DNA from 2 places in the Micromonospora sp. GCM10011541 genome. Region 2 is predicted to be linked to the other one. Evidence: riboswitches for the same ligand, from Rfam matches in the RefSeq annotation. Region 2 holds a riboswitch; the other holds the start of a gene.
What was found. A riboswitch is a leader RNA that binds a small molecule or an ion and turns the genes downstream of it on or off. The one in region 2 is predicted to bind cobalamin.
Positions count from the first base shown of each region.

Region 1: linked by a shared signal. The riboswitch ahead of bluB (5,6-dimethylbenzimidazole synthase) and the one ahead of cobN (cobaltochelatase subunit CobN) in region 2 are both predicted to bind cobalamin.

Region 1 covers NZ_JBHSBP010000021.1:20,851-26,721, reverse strand. The annotation lists gene ACFOYX_RS09215 (hypothetical protein) at 1-164, shown strand, start outside; gene ACFOYX_RS09210 (LysM domain-containing protein) at 179-1,168, shown strand; gene ACFOYX_RS09205 (Rieske 2Fe-2S domain-containing protein) at 1,309-2,160, opposite strand; gene bluB (5,6-dimethylbenzimidazole synthase) at 2,314-2,934, opposite strand; cobalamin riboswitch at 2,972-3,171, opposite strand; gene ACFOYX_RS09195 (EamA family transporter) at 3,265-4,164, shown strand; gene ACFOYX_RS09190 (flavin reductase) at 4,196-4,414, opposite strand; gene ACFOYX_RS09185 (hypothetical protein) at 4,441-4,641, opposite strand; partial or broken gene ACFOYX_RS09180 (DUF5753 domain-containing protein) at 4,843-5,610, shown strand; gene ACFOYX_RS09175 (DUF397 domain-containing protein) at 5,601-5,792, shown strand.
Region 2 covers NZ_JBHSBP010000009.1:56,585-62,455, forward strand. The annotation lists gene cobN (cobaltochelatase subunit CobN) at 1-3,362, opposite strand, end outside; cobalamin riboswitch at 3,720-3,849, opposite strand; gene ACFOYX_RS03155 (hypothetical protein) at 4,436-4,774, opposite strand; gene ACFOYX_RS03160 (MFS transporter) at 4,978-5,871, opposite strand, start outside.

The DNA of each region.
Region 1 (5,871 bases), on a different contig from region 2:
TGCGCGACCACCGGGTCAGCTTCCCGGTGGTCGGCGGCGAGAAGCAGATCCAGGTACGCGTCCGCATCACCTACCGCCGGGACCTGCTGGGCCTCTTCGGCTTCGACAACACCGTCACCGTCACCGGTGAGGCCACCGCGCGGGCGCTCACCGGGGCGCCGTAGGAAGGAAGGCAGCCATGGCCGCACCGCAACGTTCCGCCGTACGGCGGATCGGCCAGGTCCTCACCGGGCTCGGCTCCCTCGTCGTGCTCTGCGCGGTGCTGGCCGGCGCGCCGATCGCGCTCCTCGCCTTCGCCGGCAGCCCGCTCCCCGACCACCTGCCCACCCTCGCCGCGGTCGGTACGGCGCTGGCCAGCCGCGACGACGGCCAGCTCTTCCTGCGGGCGCTGGCGGTGGTCGGCTGGTTCGGCTGGGCGACGTTCGCCTTCTCCGTCCTGGTGGAACTGGGCGCGCAGACCGTGCACCGGCCGGCGCCCCGGCTGCCCGGGATGCGCCGGCAGCAGCGGGCCGCGGCGGCGCTGGTCGGCTCGGTGGCGCTGATCCTCGCCGGCACCCCGGTCGCCGCGAGCGCCGCCACCCTGGCCGCCCCGCCGGTCGCCGCCTCCGCCGCTCCGCCGGCCGCCGCCACGTCGGCCACCGGCGGGGTCCTGCCGGAGCGGGCCGCGCCGGCGGTGTACCGGGTGGCGAAGGGCGACTACCTCGGTGAGGTGGCCGAACGCTACCTGGACGACTTCGACCGCTACCGGGAGGTGGCCCGGCTCAACCGGCTCGCCAACCCGGACCGGATCCGCCCCGGCCAGCTGCTGAAACTGCCCGCCGGCGCGGTCGACGAGGGGGCCCGTACGCACGCCACCGGCCGCCTGGTGGTCCGTCCGGCGTCGCCCACCCGCCCCGCCCCGGCCCCCCGTACGCCCACCTCCGGGGCGAGGCCGCAGCAGTCCACGCCGGACGTCGACGGGCCGGTGGGACAACCGCCCGCGATGGCCGCCGGAGCCTCCCGGGCGATCACCGACGACGGCATCAACCGGCCGCTGGCGGTCTCCGCGGTGCTGGCGGTGGCGAGCATCGTCGGCGCGCAGATCGGCGCGGTGCTCGGCCTGCGACGACGGCCGGTCGTCCGGACCGCCGGGCGGGCGCTGTCCAGCGGCCGGCACCGCAGGGACTGACCGGCACCCGCGAACCCCACCGCCCCGGCGACCGTGGCGGTCGGCGGCCTGTCGATGGTCCGGCGGTCCGACGGTCGGCGGCGGTCCGACGGTCGGCGGCGGTCCGGCGATTGGCGGCGGTCGTCGCTTCGGGGCCGGCGTCAGGGCAGGCGGGTCTCCAGGACGCCGTTGACCACCCGGGTCGGCAGGATCTGCTGGTCGTTCGCGGACGGCCCGTGCACGACCTCGCCGCCGTTGAGCCGGAACGTGCTGCCGTGCCACGGGCAGACCACGCAGTCGTGGCCGTCGATTTCCTGCACCTCGCCCTGGCCGAGCGGGCCGCTCTGGTGGGGGCAGCGTTCCAGCATCACGGTGACCTCGTCACCGTGCCGGTAGAGGATCACCGAGACGTCGTCCACTGCCCGGGTGACCAGCTGCCGCTGCGGCAGCGTGGCCATGTCCGCCAGCGAGTGCCAGCCGTCGCTGATCCGGTGCAGTTCGGAGACGCTCTGGGTGGTCTGCGCCCCCTGCTTGTACGCCAGGTGCCCGCCCAGGTACGCCCCCGTGCTCGCGGCGGAGAGCCCCAGGTAGGCCAGCGCCCGGCCCAGCCCGTGCCGACCGTTCAGCCGGGCGGCCAGGGAGCTGGCGTAGAGGGCCACCCCGATGGTGTTGGAGGCGGCGTGCGCCAGCCCGATCCGGCGCTGGTCGCGGGTGAGGCTGGCCCAGTCGTTGAGCCCGGCCACCGCGGCCGGCAGTGCGCTCACCGTACCGACACCGACCAGCGCGGTGGCGGCTCGGCGCTGCCCGGGCATCAGGTCGACCACGGCGGCGGAGATCCAGGCGCCGACCGGCACCTGCACCATCGCCGGGTGCAGCGGGTGCCCGAGCCAGACGCCGTGCAGCGCGTCGCGGACCCGCTGTGGACGCAGGATGGTCTGGACCGCGCGCTGCAACCGGTCGCCCACCCGGTCCAGCGCGGAGGCCTGTTCGAGTTTCGTTATCAGTTCACGCACTCGGTCCGACTTCCCGGCAGGAGCGGCCCCAAACCGGGCGGCGACGACGAATCACCCGTCCGGTACCCGGACCACCCGACGCCCACCCGCGCGCCCTCAAGATCACGCTGGACCTGAGACAGCGCGATCTTGAGGGCGGCGGCGGGGCGGGCGTCAGGCGGACCAGCGGTCGGCGTGCAGCGCGGCGGCGAGCGGGCGGCCGGCGCGCCAGCCGTGGCGGACCAGGTCGGGAACGGTCTCGAGGTGGGTGACCGGGCCGAGGCAGAGCCAGGCGACCGGACGGACGCCGGCGGGGATGCCCAACAGTTCGGCCAGGAACGGCTCCCGGTAGAAGGAGACCCAGCCGACGCCGAGCCCCTCGGCGGTGGCGGCCAGCCAGAGGTTCTGGATGGCCAGGCAGACCGAGTAGAGCCCGGCGTCGGCGATGGCGTGCCGGCCGAGCACGGCCGGACCGCCGCGCGCCGGGTCGTACGTGACGACGACCGAGAGCGTCGACTCCAGCACCCCGTCGATCTTGATCCGGGCGAACCGCTCGGCGGCCGAACCGTCCAGGGTGGCGGCGAAGGTGTCCCGCTCGACCTGCACGTGACGGTGGAAGCGGCGGCGGGTCTCCGGGTCGCGTACCAGGATGAAGTCCCACGGCTGGGAGTGGCCGACGCTCGGCGCGGCGTGCGCCGCGGTGAGGATGCGGTCCAGCGAGTCGTCCGGCACCGGCGCCCCGGTGAACTCGGCGCGTACGTCCCGACGGCGGTGGATGACGTCGTACAGATCCAAGGCAGGCTCCCGCTGCGCTCGGCCCGGCCCGAAAGGGGCGGGCAGGCTGACGCGAGGCCGGTCTTCGGACTCCCGGATCGACGCCTGGCCGTCCGCCTTCCCAGCCGTACGGCCAGTGGCTGCGCGTGACGCGCGTGGACGGTGGCTCCCCGGTCACCGCGGCGGGCCCGTGCCGGATTTCCACCGGCTTCCCGATTCTCCCCGCTCGCGCGGGGCACCTCACATGATCGTGCCGCCGCCGATGCTAGCGCCCGCCCCGGGCGGCAGGACCGGCCCGGGGAGCGGGAAATCCGGTCGCGGCCGCACCGCCGCACCGCCATCGTGTTCCGGGTGTACGCGCATGCCTCCCGCCCCCTGCCGGTCCACCCGGCCGCCCGGCTCACCGCGGCGCTCGGCCGCCCCGAGGCCGTACCGCCGCCGCTGCTGATGCTGCTCGGAATGGTCTCCACGCAGGTCGGCGCGGCGGTCGCCAAGCAGCTCTTCACGGCGACCAGCCCGGGGGGCACCACCGCCCTGCGGCTCGGCCTCGGCGCACTGGTCCTGCTCGCGGCCGGCCGGCCGGGGCTGCGGCTGGGCTGGCGGGCGGCCGGGCTGGTCGGGGCGTTCGGGGTGGCCATGGCCGCGATGAACCTCGCCTTCTACGCCGCCCTGCAGCGGGTGCCGCTCGGGGTGGCGGTCACCGTCGGCTTCGCCGGTCCGCTGCTGGTGTCGCTGCTGGGCAGCCGCCGGTTCACCGACGTGCTCTGGGCGGCGCTGGCCAGCTCGGGCGTGCTGCTGCTGGCCGGGCTCGGCGGGGTCGGGGTGGACGCCGTCGGCCTGCTGCTCTGCGCGCTGATCGCGGTCGGCTGGGCCGGGTACGTGCTGCTCGGCAAGGCGATGAGTGGACACGTCCCGGGCACCCGGGGGCTGGCGGCGGGGATGGCGGTGGGCGCGCTCTGCGTACTCCCCTTCGGGGTGGCGTCGGGCGGCGCGGAGCTGCTCGACCCCCGGGTCCTCGCGCTCGGGCTCGGGGTGGCGCTGCTGTCGTCGGTGCTGCCGTACTCGGCGGAGCTGGCAGCCCTGCGCCGGCTGCCGGCCCGGGTCTTCGCGGTGCTGCTCAGCCTGGAACCGGCGGTGGCGGCGCTGGTCGGCGCGCTGCTCCTGGGTGAGCTGCTGGCCTGGCCGCAACTGCTCGGGGTGGGCTGCGTGGTGGGCGCCGCCCTCGGCGCCACCCTGGCCCGTCGCACCTGACCCCCACCCCGGCCCGCCGCGCCCGACCCAGTCACCGGGCGCGCGCCCAGGACAGGAACCGCTCGGCCAGATTCTCCGGCGCGGCGTGGCCGTTGAGCTGGGACAACTGCGCGCTCGCCTCGGCCATCAGGGTGCCCAGGTAGACCAGCAGCGCGATCCGGTCCTCGCGGTACTCGACCAGCAGGGACAGTCGGGCCGGCTGGCAGGGCCACTCCGCGCCGCAGGCCCGGCACCGCCACAGCGGACGCATCGGCAGGTGCTGACGGGACGGGCGGCTCACCTCCCGCCGCCGTCGCGCCGCCATCCGCCGGCCCGCCAGCGCTGCGCCGGAGTCAGGTTGCCCGCTCGGCCCGGATCGGTCGCCGGGAAGACCTGGGTGGGCCGGGTCGCCCAGTTCGGCCACTCGTTCAGCGGCGTCCGCTGCCGAGGTACCTGGATCGACCTCTCGGGCTGGTGTCGCCAGAACCGGAAACGCACGGATGGCTCCCTTCGAAGTGGTTCGAGGGGGCCGCCCCGACGTCGTTGGCGGGGCGGCCCCGGCGCTGACGCCGACCGCCGGGCTCCTCGCCTCCACCGGCCGCGCCGTCCTGCGGAACACTCTCCATTTCGGTAGTGGGACCAACACACTGCGTTCCGATATGGTCGGCAGATGTTCAGAACGTCCGAGCGGGAGACGGTATGAACCATGGCCTCATCGCAGCGATGACCGAGGCCGGCGAGACTGCGGAATCCCTTGCAGGTCAGGTCGGTGTCGACCCCAAAACCGCGCAGCGTTGGGTGAATCCGGGACGCATACCGCAACCAAGGCACCGGTCACAGGTGGCGACGATCCTGGGAAGGGACGTAAAGGACCTTTGGCCGGACGTCTTGAAGCGCCGGGAACCGGCATGGTTCCGACCGTGGGCCGACATCGAGCGGGAGGCTGTCGCACTCCGGGCCTATCAGCTCGCGTGGGTTCCCGGCCTGCTGCAGACCGCGGCCTACGCGCGAGCCACCCTGGCCGGCGAGGCGCTGACTCCCGGCGAGGTCGACGAACTCGTCTCGGCCAGAATGGACCGGCAGGCGGTCCTGCGCCGCGAACGCCCGCCCTTGCTGATCGCGGTCGTCGACGAGTCAGTTCTCCGCCGGACCGCACTTGACGACCGCGAGTTGATGCGCGCCCAGTGCGAGTATCTGGCCCGGTACGCGGAACTGCCATCGGTTCAGATCCACATCGTGCCGCTCGATGTCGGGATGTACTCGGGCCTCGGCGGACCCTTCACCATCGCTGAACTGAGCGACGGCGGCAGGGTCGCGCACGTCGACAGTTAGGCGCAGGCGCAAATTCTGGAGCAGGCGGTCGACATTGCTACGCTCGATCGGCGGTGGGAACGCATCCGGGGAGAGGCTCTTCCCGGAAGACAGTCCCTGGATCTGCTGAGGGAAGCGGCGCGATCATGGACCTGACCGGCGCTCGGTGGCGCAAGAGTACGAAGAGCGGCAACAACGGAGGCGACTGCGTCGAGGTCGCCGACAACCTCCCCGGCCTGGTCGCGGTCCGCGACTCGAAGAACCCGACCGGCCCGGCCCTCACCTTCACCCCGGCCGCCTGGCGGGCATTCGTCGCCGAGATGCGCGAGCGCTCCTGAGGCTGGCCGACACCCGCGATTCGTTCACGTCATCAGCTTCATAGCGAGCGCGGGCCTTGACCGGACCTGTCGGCCGGCC
Region 2 (5,871 bases):
ACCACCCGGGCGCGGAACACCCGCCGGGTCTCCTCACCGAGGGTGCGGGTCCGCACGTCGTGCGGCATCGCCGAGTCCCCCACGTACGCGGCCGGCGCGACCCCGGTGAGGTGGCGGACGGTCGCCACCATCCCGCCGTGGTACTGGAAGTAGTCGTCGGAGTCGACGATGTCGTGTTCGCGGGTGTCCTGGTTCTTCACGGCGACGGCGATCCGGGCGAAGGAGCGTTCCATGTCGGCGCGCGCCTCCCGCCCGTCCAGCCCGTGGCCGTAGGCGTAGCCGCCCCAGACGGCGTACACCTCGGCCAGGTCGGCGTCGGTACGCCAGTTCCGGGCGTCGATCAGCGGCAGCAGTCCCGCCCCGTACGCCCCGGGCTTGGAGCCGAAGATCCGGGCGGTGGCCCGCCGCTCGTCGCCGTGCTCGGCCACGTCGGCGGCGACGTGCGCCCGGACGTAGTTGTCGTCCTCGGGCTCGTCCAGCGCGGCGACCCGCCGCACCGCGTCGTCGATGAGCGCGACGACGTGTGGGAAGGCGTCCCGGAAGAAGCCGGAGATGCGGACCGTCACGTCGACGCGGGGCCGGCCGAGTTCGGCCAGCGGCACCACCTCGACGCCGGTGACCCGGCGGGACCGGTCGTCCCAGGTGGGCCGGCAGCCGAGCAGGGCGAGGATCTCGGCGATGTCGTCGCCCTGGGTACGCATGGCGCTGGTGCCCCAGACGGTGAGCCCGACCGAGCGGGGGTACGCCCCGGTGTCGGCGAAGTGCCGGGCGAGCAGTGAGTCGGCGAGCGCCACCCCGACGTCCCAGGCGTTGCGGCTGGGGATCGCCTTCGGGTCCACGGAGTAGAAGTTCCGGCCGGTGGGGAGCACGTTTACCAGGCCGCGGGTGGGCGAGCCGGACGGGCCGGGCGGGACGAAGCGGCCGTCGAGCGCGCCGAGCACCCGGTCGATCTCGTCGGTGGTCCGGTCGAGGCGGGGCACCACCTCGCGGGCGGCGAAGCGCAGCACGTCGGCGGCGTCGGGGATCGTCCGCCCGGTGACCTCCTGGACGACGGCGTCGACCTTGCCGGCGTCCCAGCCGAGGGTCTCCATGCCGACGACCAGGCGGCGGGCCAGGGCCTCGATCAGGTCGACCGCGTCGGCGGCGGTGGCGGCGGGGCCGTCCACCACGTCGGTCAGCGCCTCGGGCAGGCCGACCCGGGTTCCGGGCGCGGCGAGCAGGGCCTGCTCGTCCAGGCCGACGCTCGCGGCGAGGGCCTGCCGCAGGCCGGGCAGGGCGCGCGCGCCACCCCACACCTGCGGGGCGCGGAGCACGGCGAGGACCAGGTTGACCCGGGCCTCGCCGGTGGGCGCCTGGGCGAGGACGTGCAGCCCGTCGCGGATCTGCACGTCCTTGACCTCGCAGAGGTACCCGTCGAGGTGCAGCACGAAGTCGTCGAAGTCCGCGGCGTCGGGCATCCGCTCGGTGTGCAGGTCGTGGTGCAGCTCGGCGGCGCGGACCAGGTCCCAGATCTGCGCCTGCACGGTGGGGGCCTTGGCCGGGTCGAGGGCCTGCACGGTGGCGTACTCGTCGAGGAGCTGTTCGAGCTTGGCCAGCTCCCCGTACGTCTCGGCGCGCGCCATCGGCGGCACCAGGTGGTCGACGACGACGGCGTGGGCGCGGCGCTTGGCCTGGGTGCCCTCGCCGGGGTCGTTGACGATGAACGGGTACACCAGCGGCAGGTCGCCGAGGACGGCGTCGGGGGCGCAGCCGGCGGCCAGCCCGAGCCCCTTGCCGGGCAGCCATTCCAGGGTGCCGTGCTTGCCGAGGTGCACCACCGCGTCCGCGCCGAAGCCGCCGTCGGCGACCGGCGCGGCCAGCCACCGGTACGCGGCCAGGTAGTGGTGGCTGGGCGGCAGGTCGGGGTCGTGGTAGATGGCGATCGGGTTCTCCCCGAAGCCGCGCGGCGGCTGGATCACCAGCACCACGTTGCCGAAGCGCAGCCCGGCCAGGACGACGTCCCCGCCGTCGGTGTAGAGCCGGCCGGGCGGCTCTCCCCAGTGTTCCCGCATCCGCTCGCGCAGCGAGGACGGCACCGCGTCGAACCAGCGCCGGTAGGTCTCCCCGGGCACCCGGGCCTCGGCGGCGGCGAGCTGCTCCGGGGTGAGCCATTCGACGTCGTGCCCGCCGGCCGCGATGAGGGCGTGGATCAGCGCGTCCCCGTCGTCGGGTACGGGCGCGCCGCCGAGCCGGTAGCCGGCGTCGGCGAGGGCGGCGAGCAGGCGTACCGCCGAGGCGGGGGTGTCCAGGCCGACGGCGTTGCCGACCCGGGAGTGCTTCGTCGGGTAGGAGCTGAGCACCACGGCGACCCGCTTGTCGGCGTTCGGCACGTGCCGCAGCCGGGCCTGGCGCACCGCGATGCCGGCGACCCGGGCGGCCCGCTCCGGATCGGGTTCGTAGACCGAGAGCCCGTCGGCGTCGATCCGCTTGAACGAGAACGGCACGGTGATGATCCGCCCGTCGAACTCGGGGATGGCCACCTGCATCGCGGCGTCCAACGGGGAGAGTCCGGCGTCGCCGGCGGCCCACTGCTCGCGGGTGCTGGTCAGGCAGAGCGCCTGGATGACCGGTACGTCGAGGGCGGCGAGCGCGCCGACGTCCCAGGCGTCCTCGTCGCCCCCGCCGGAGGCGTCGGCGGCGACCGTCCCGCCGGCGGCGAGCACCGTCACGACGAGCGCGTCGCAGCGGGCGAAGAGGTCGAGCGGTCCGGCGCCGGGGGTGAGCCCGCGCAGCGAGCCGCAGAAGATCGGCAGCGGGCGCCCGCCGGCCGCCGCGACCGCGCCGGCCAGGGTCTCGACGAAGGCGGTGTTCCCGGCCAGGGCGTGCGCCCGGTAGAACACGATCCCGACCGTCGGCCGCCCGTCGCCATCCGTGGCCCGGCCGCCGTCGTGGGCGGGGTCGCCGAGGATGCCGTACGGCGGGGTGGGCGCGGGCGGGGCGAAGCCCTCGCCGGTGAGCAGGACCGTGTCGGAGAGGAACCGGGCCAGCTGGGCCAGGTTGTCCGCGCCGCCCTCGACCAGGTACGCCAGCGCTTCGGTGGCCACCCCGGCGGCCACGGTGGAGGCCGCCATCAGCTCGGCGTCGGGCAGCGTCTCCCCGCCGAGCACCACGGTCGGCACGCCGGAGGCGAGGACGGCCGCCAGCCCGTCCGGCCACGCCTGCCGGCCACCGAGCAGGCGTACCACGGCCAGGTCGGCGCCGTCGAGCAGCGCGGGCACGGCGTCGGCGGCGACCCGGGCGGGGTTGGCCAGCCGGTAGTCCGCGCCGCTGGCGCGGGCGGCCAGCAGGTCGGTGTCGGCGGTGGAGAGCAGCAGGATGAGCACGGACAGCTCCGGAGAGTGACGCCCGGGGGCGGGTCGACCGCCGACGGGCAGGGGTGGGCGCGGGTTCAGCCGCCCGCCGGCCGGCTCACCCGCGACGCGTGGCTACGCGGACGCGGCCGGCGGCGGACCGGACGGGAGGGAACCTCAGCGGAAAGCGGCGGCGCCGGGCCGGGTCAGGCGGGCGGCGGCGCGGCGGGCCGGGCGCACGGGGGCGCGACCGGAACGCGGTGCGGGGTGATCGGTCGTCGGCGCGTCGGTGCGCGCCGGCCGGATGCGACGATCATCGTCGATGGCGGAGCAGCCGTGCATCGGGTCCTCCTCGGGTGTCCACGCCCTGGGGTCAACTCCCGACGGCCGAAGTATCCTGGCTTCCGGATCGACGCTCACCCCCGGCCTTCCAACCGCAGACACACGGCCGTGACTCACGAGGGGGGATCGCTCCCCGGTGACAGTGGCGGGACCGCGCCGGAATCGCACCGGCTTCCTTCACTGCCGTCAGGCCGCGAATGCTGCCACACCGGCCCGCCGCGGGTCAACGGCGGGCACCTCGCTGCCCGCACCGGCCACCGGCGTACACGGACGTCAATTGCACCGCCGACCGGACGCCGGCATTCGCAATGACCACGGTCCATGTGTGACGTGGGATTCCTGTCCCGCCGCATCCCTGGGCCGCGCCATTTCCGCACCACAGCCGTCCGGTCCGTCGGCGGCCCGTCCGCCCTGACGGGACGGCTGCGGCCGCGCGGACGGGCCGGCGTCCCGGTCGGCATTCGACCGCCGTCCAGCGCCCAGTGCGGAATTGCCACCATCGACGCCGTCACGCTCCGCCATGTCGCCGGCCGTGCCTGCTTCCCCGGGCGATCCCGACCGGGCAACGTGCGGCCCGGCGCGGCGGTCATCGCCGACGACGGCGGAGGTGTGATCGTCGACGCGGGGGGAGCCCGGCGCCCGCCCGGGAGATCCAGGGCCTGTCGCGCGCGGCCGACCTCCCCGCCGCCTCTCCGGCCAGAGCGGGTGACCCGAGCCGGGGCGCAGGCCGTGCTGGCCGGCTGATCCGCCCAGGTGGCGGCCGGTCAGCGGGTGCGGCGCTCCGGGTGGGCCCGGTTCCAGGCCCGCATCCGCTCCGGGTACCCGGTGCGGGCCGCCTCGTACAGCGGGATGGCGTGCTTCTGGGCGATCTTCCCGGCGGCGCGCGGCGAGCCGGTCCGGCGGCGGATCCACTCGCCGTCGTGGGCGATCGCGACCACCGTGGTGTCGGTCGCCGTGGTCTCCGGCTCCAGGTAGAACTCCACGCCCTGCCGGCTGGTCACGAACGCCTCCAGCGCGGCCAGGTCCTCCCCGGTCGCCTCGCGGTCGAGCTTCGTCGGGGTCGTCGAATCGGCGGCCCGGGGCCGCCGGCTGAACCAGCCCATGCCGGCTCCTCTCCTCGGCGTGACTCCCAGTGCAGCACGCCTGCCTGGAAATCGGCTGCGAGCCGGGTGTGCGTGGGCTGAACCGCCGCCGACCTTGATCCACCCCGGATACCGGACATCGCGGTCTTGTCCCACCGATGTCCGACAGGTGGAGTCGATCACGCCGACGGGCCGGCCGGCGGGGGGCGCCCGGCCCGGCGGGGTCAGCGGGCCGGTGGGCGCAGCACCGGGACGAGGGCGAGGGTGGGCAGCAGCAGGATCGGCACGACGAGCAGGGCCCGCAGCGTGCCGACGTGGTCGCCGAGCAGGCCGAGCAGCGGCGGCCCGCCCAGGAACGCGGTGTAGCCGATCACCGCGACCACGCTGACCCGGGCGGGCGCCCGGTCCTCGTCGTCGGCGGCGGCGCTCATCCCGACCGGGAAGCCGAGCGAGGCGCCGAGCCCCCAGAGGGCGACGCCGGCGACCGCCAGCGGGCCGGAGCCGGCCAGCACCGCCAGGGTGGCCCCGGCGGTGGCGAGGCCGATGGTGCCGAGCAGCACCGGCACCCGTCCCCAGCGGTCGATGGCCACGGTGCCGGCGGTCCGGCCGAGCGTCATGCCGACCACGAAGACGCCGAAGACGGCGGCGCCGACCGCCTCGCTGACCCCGTACCCGTCGACGAAGGCGACCGCCAGCCAGTCGTTCGCGCTGCCCTCGGTGAACGCCATCACCAGCACCAGCAGGCCGACGAGCAGGGTCCGCGGCTCCCGCCAGGCGGCCAGCAGCGCCCGCCGCCGGGCCGCCGGCTGCGCCGGGCCGTCGGCCTCCGCGGCGGCCGGCAGGAAGGACCGGGCGCCGAGCAGCGTGCCGACCAGCACCACCGTCGCCAGCACGGTCAGGTGCACCCCCACCGGTACGCCCACCCGGGCCGCCCCGGCGCCGATGCCCGCGCCGGCCACCGAGCCGAGGCTCCACGCGGCGTGGAACCGGGGCAGGATGGTCCGGCCCAGCCGCTTCTCCACGGCCGCGCCCTCGATGTTCATCGCCACGTCGCAGGCGCCGGAGCCGTAGCCGAAGGCGAACAGCCCGACGGCGACGCCGGGCAGCGAGCCGGCGAG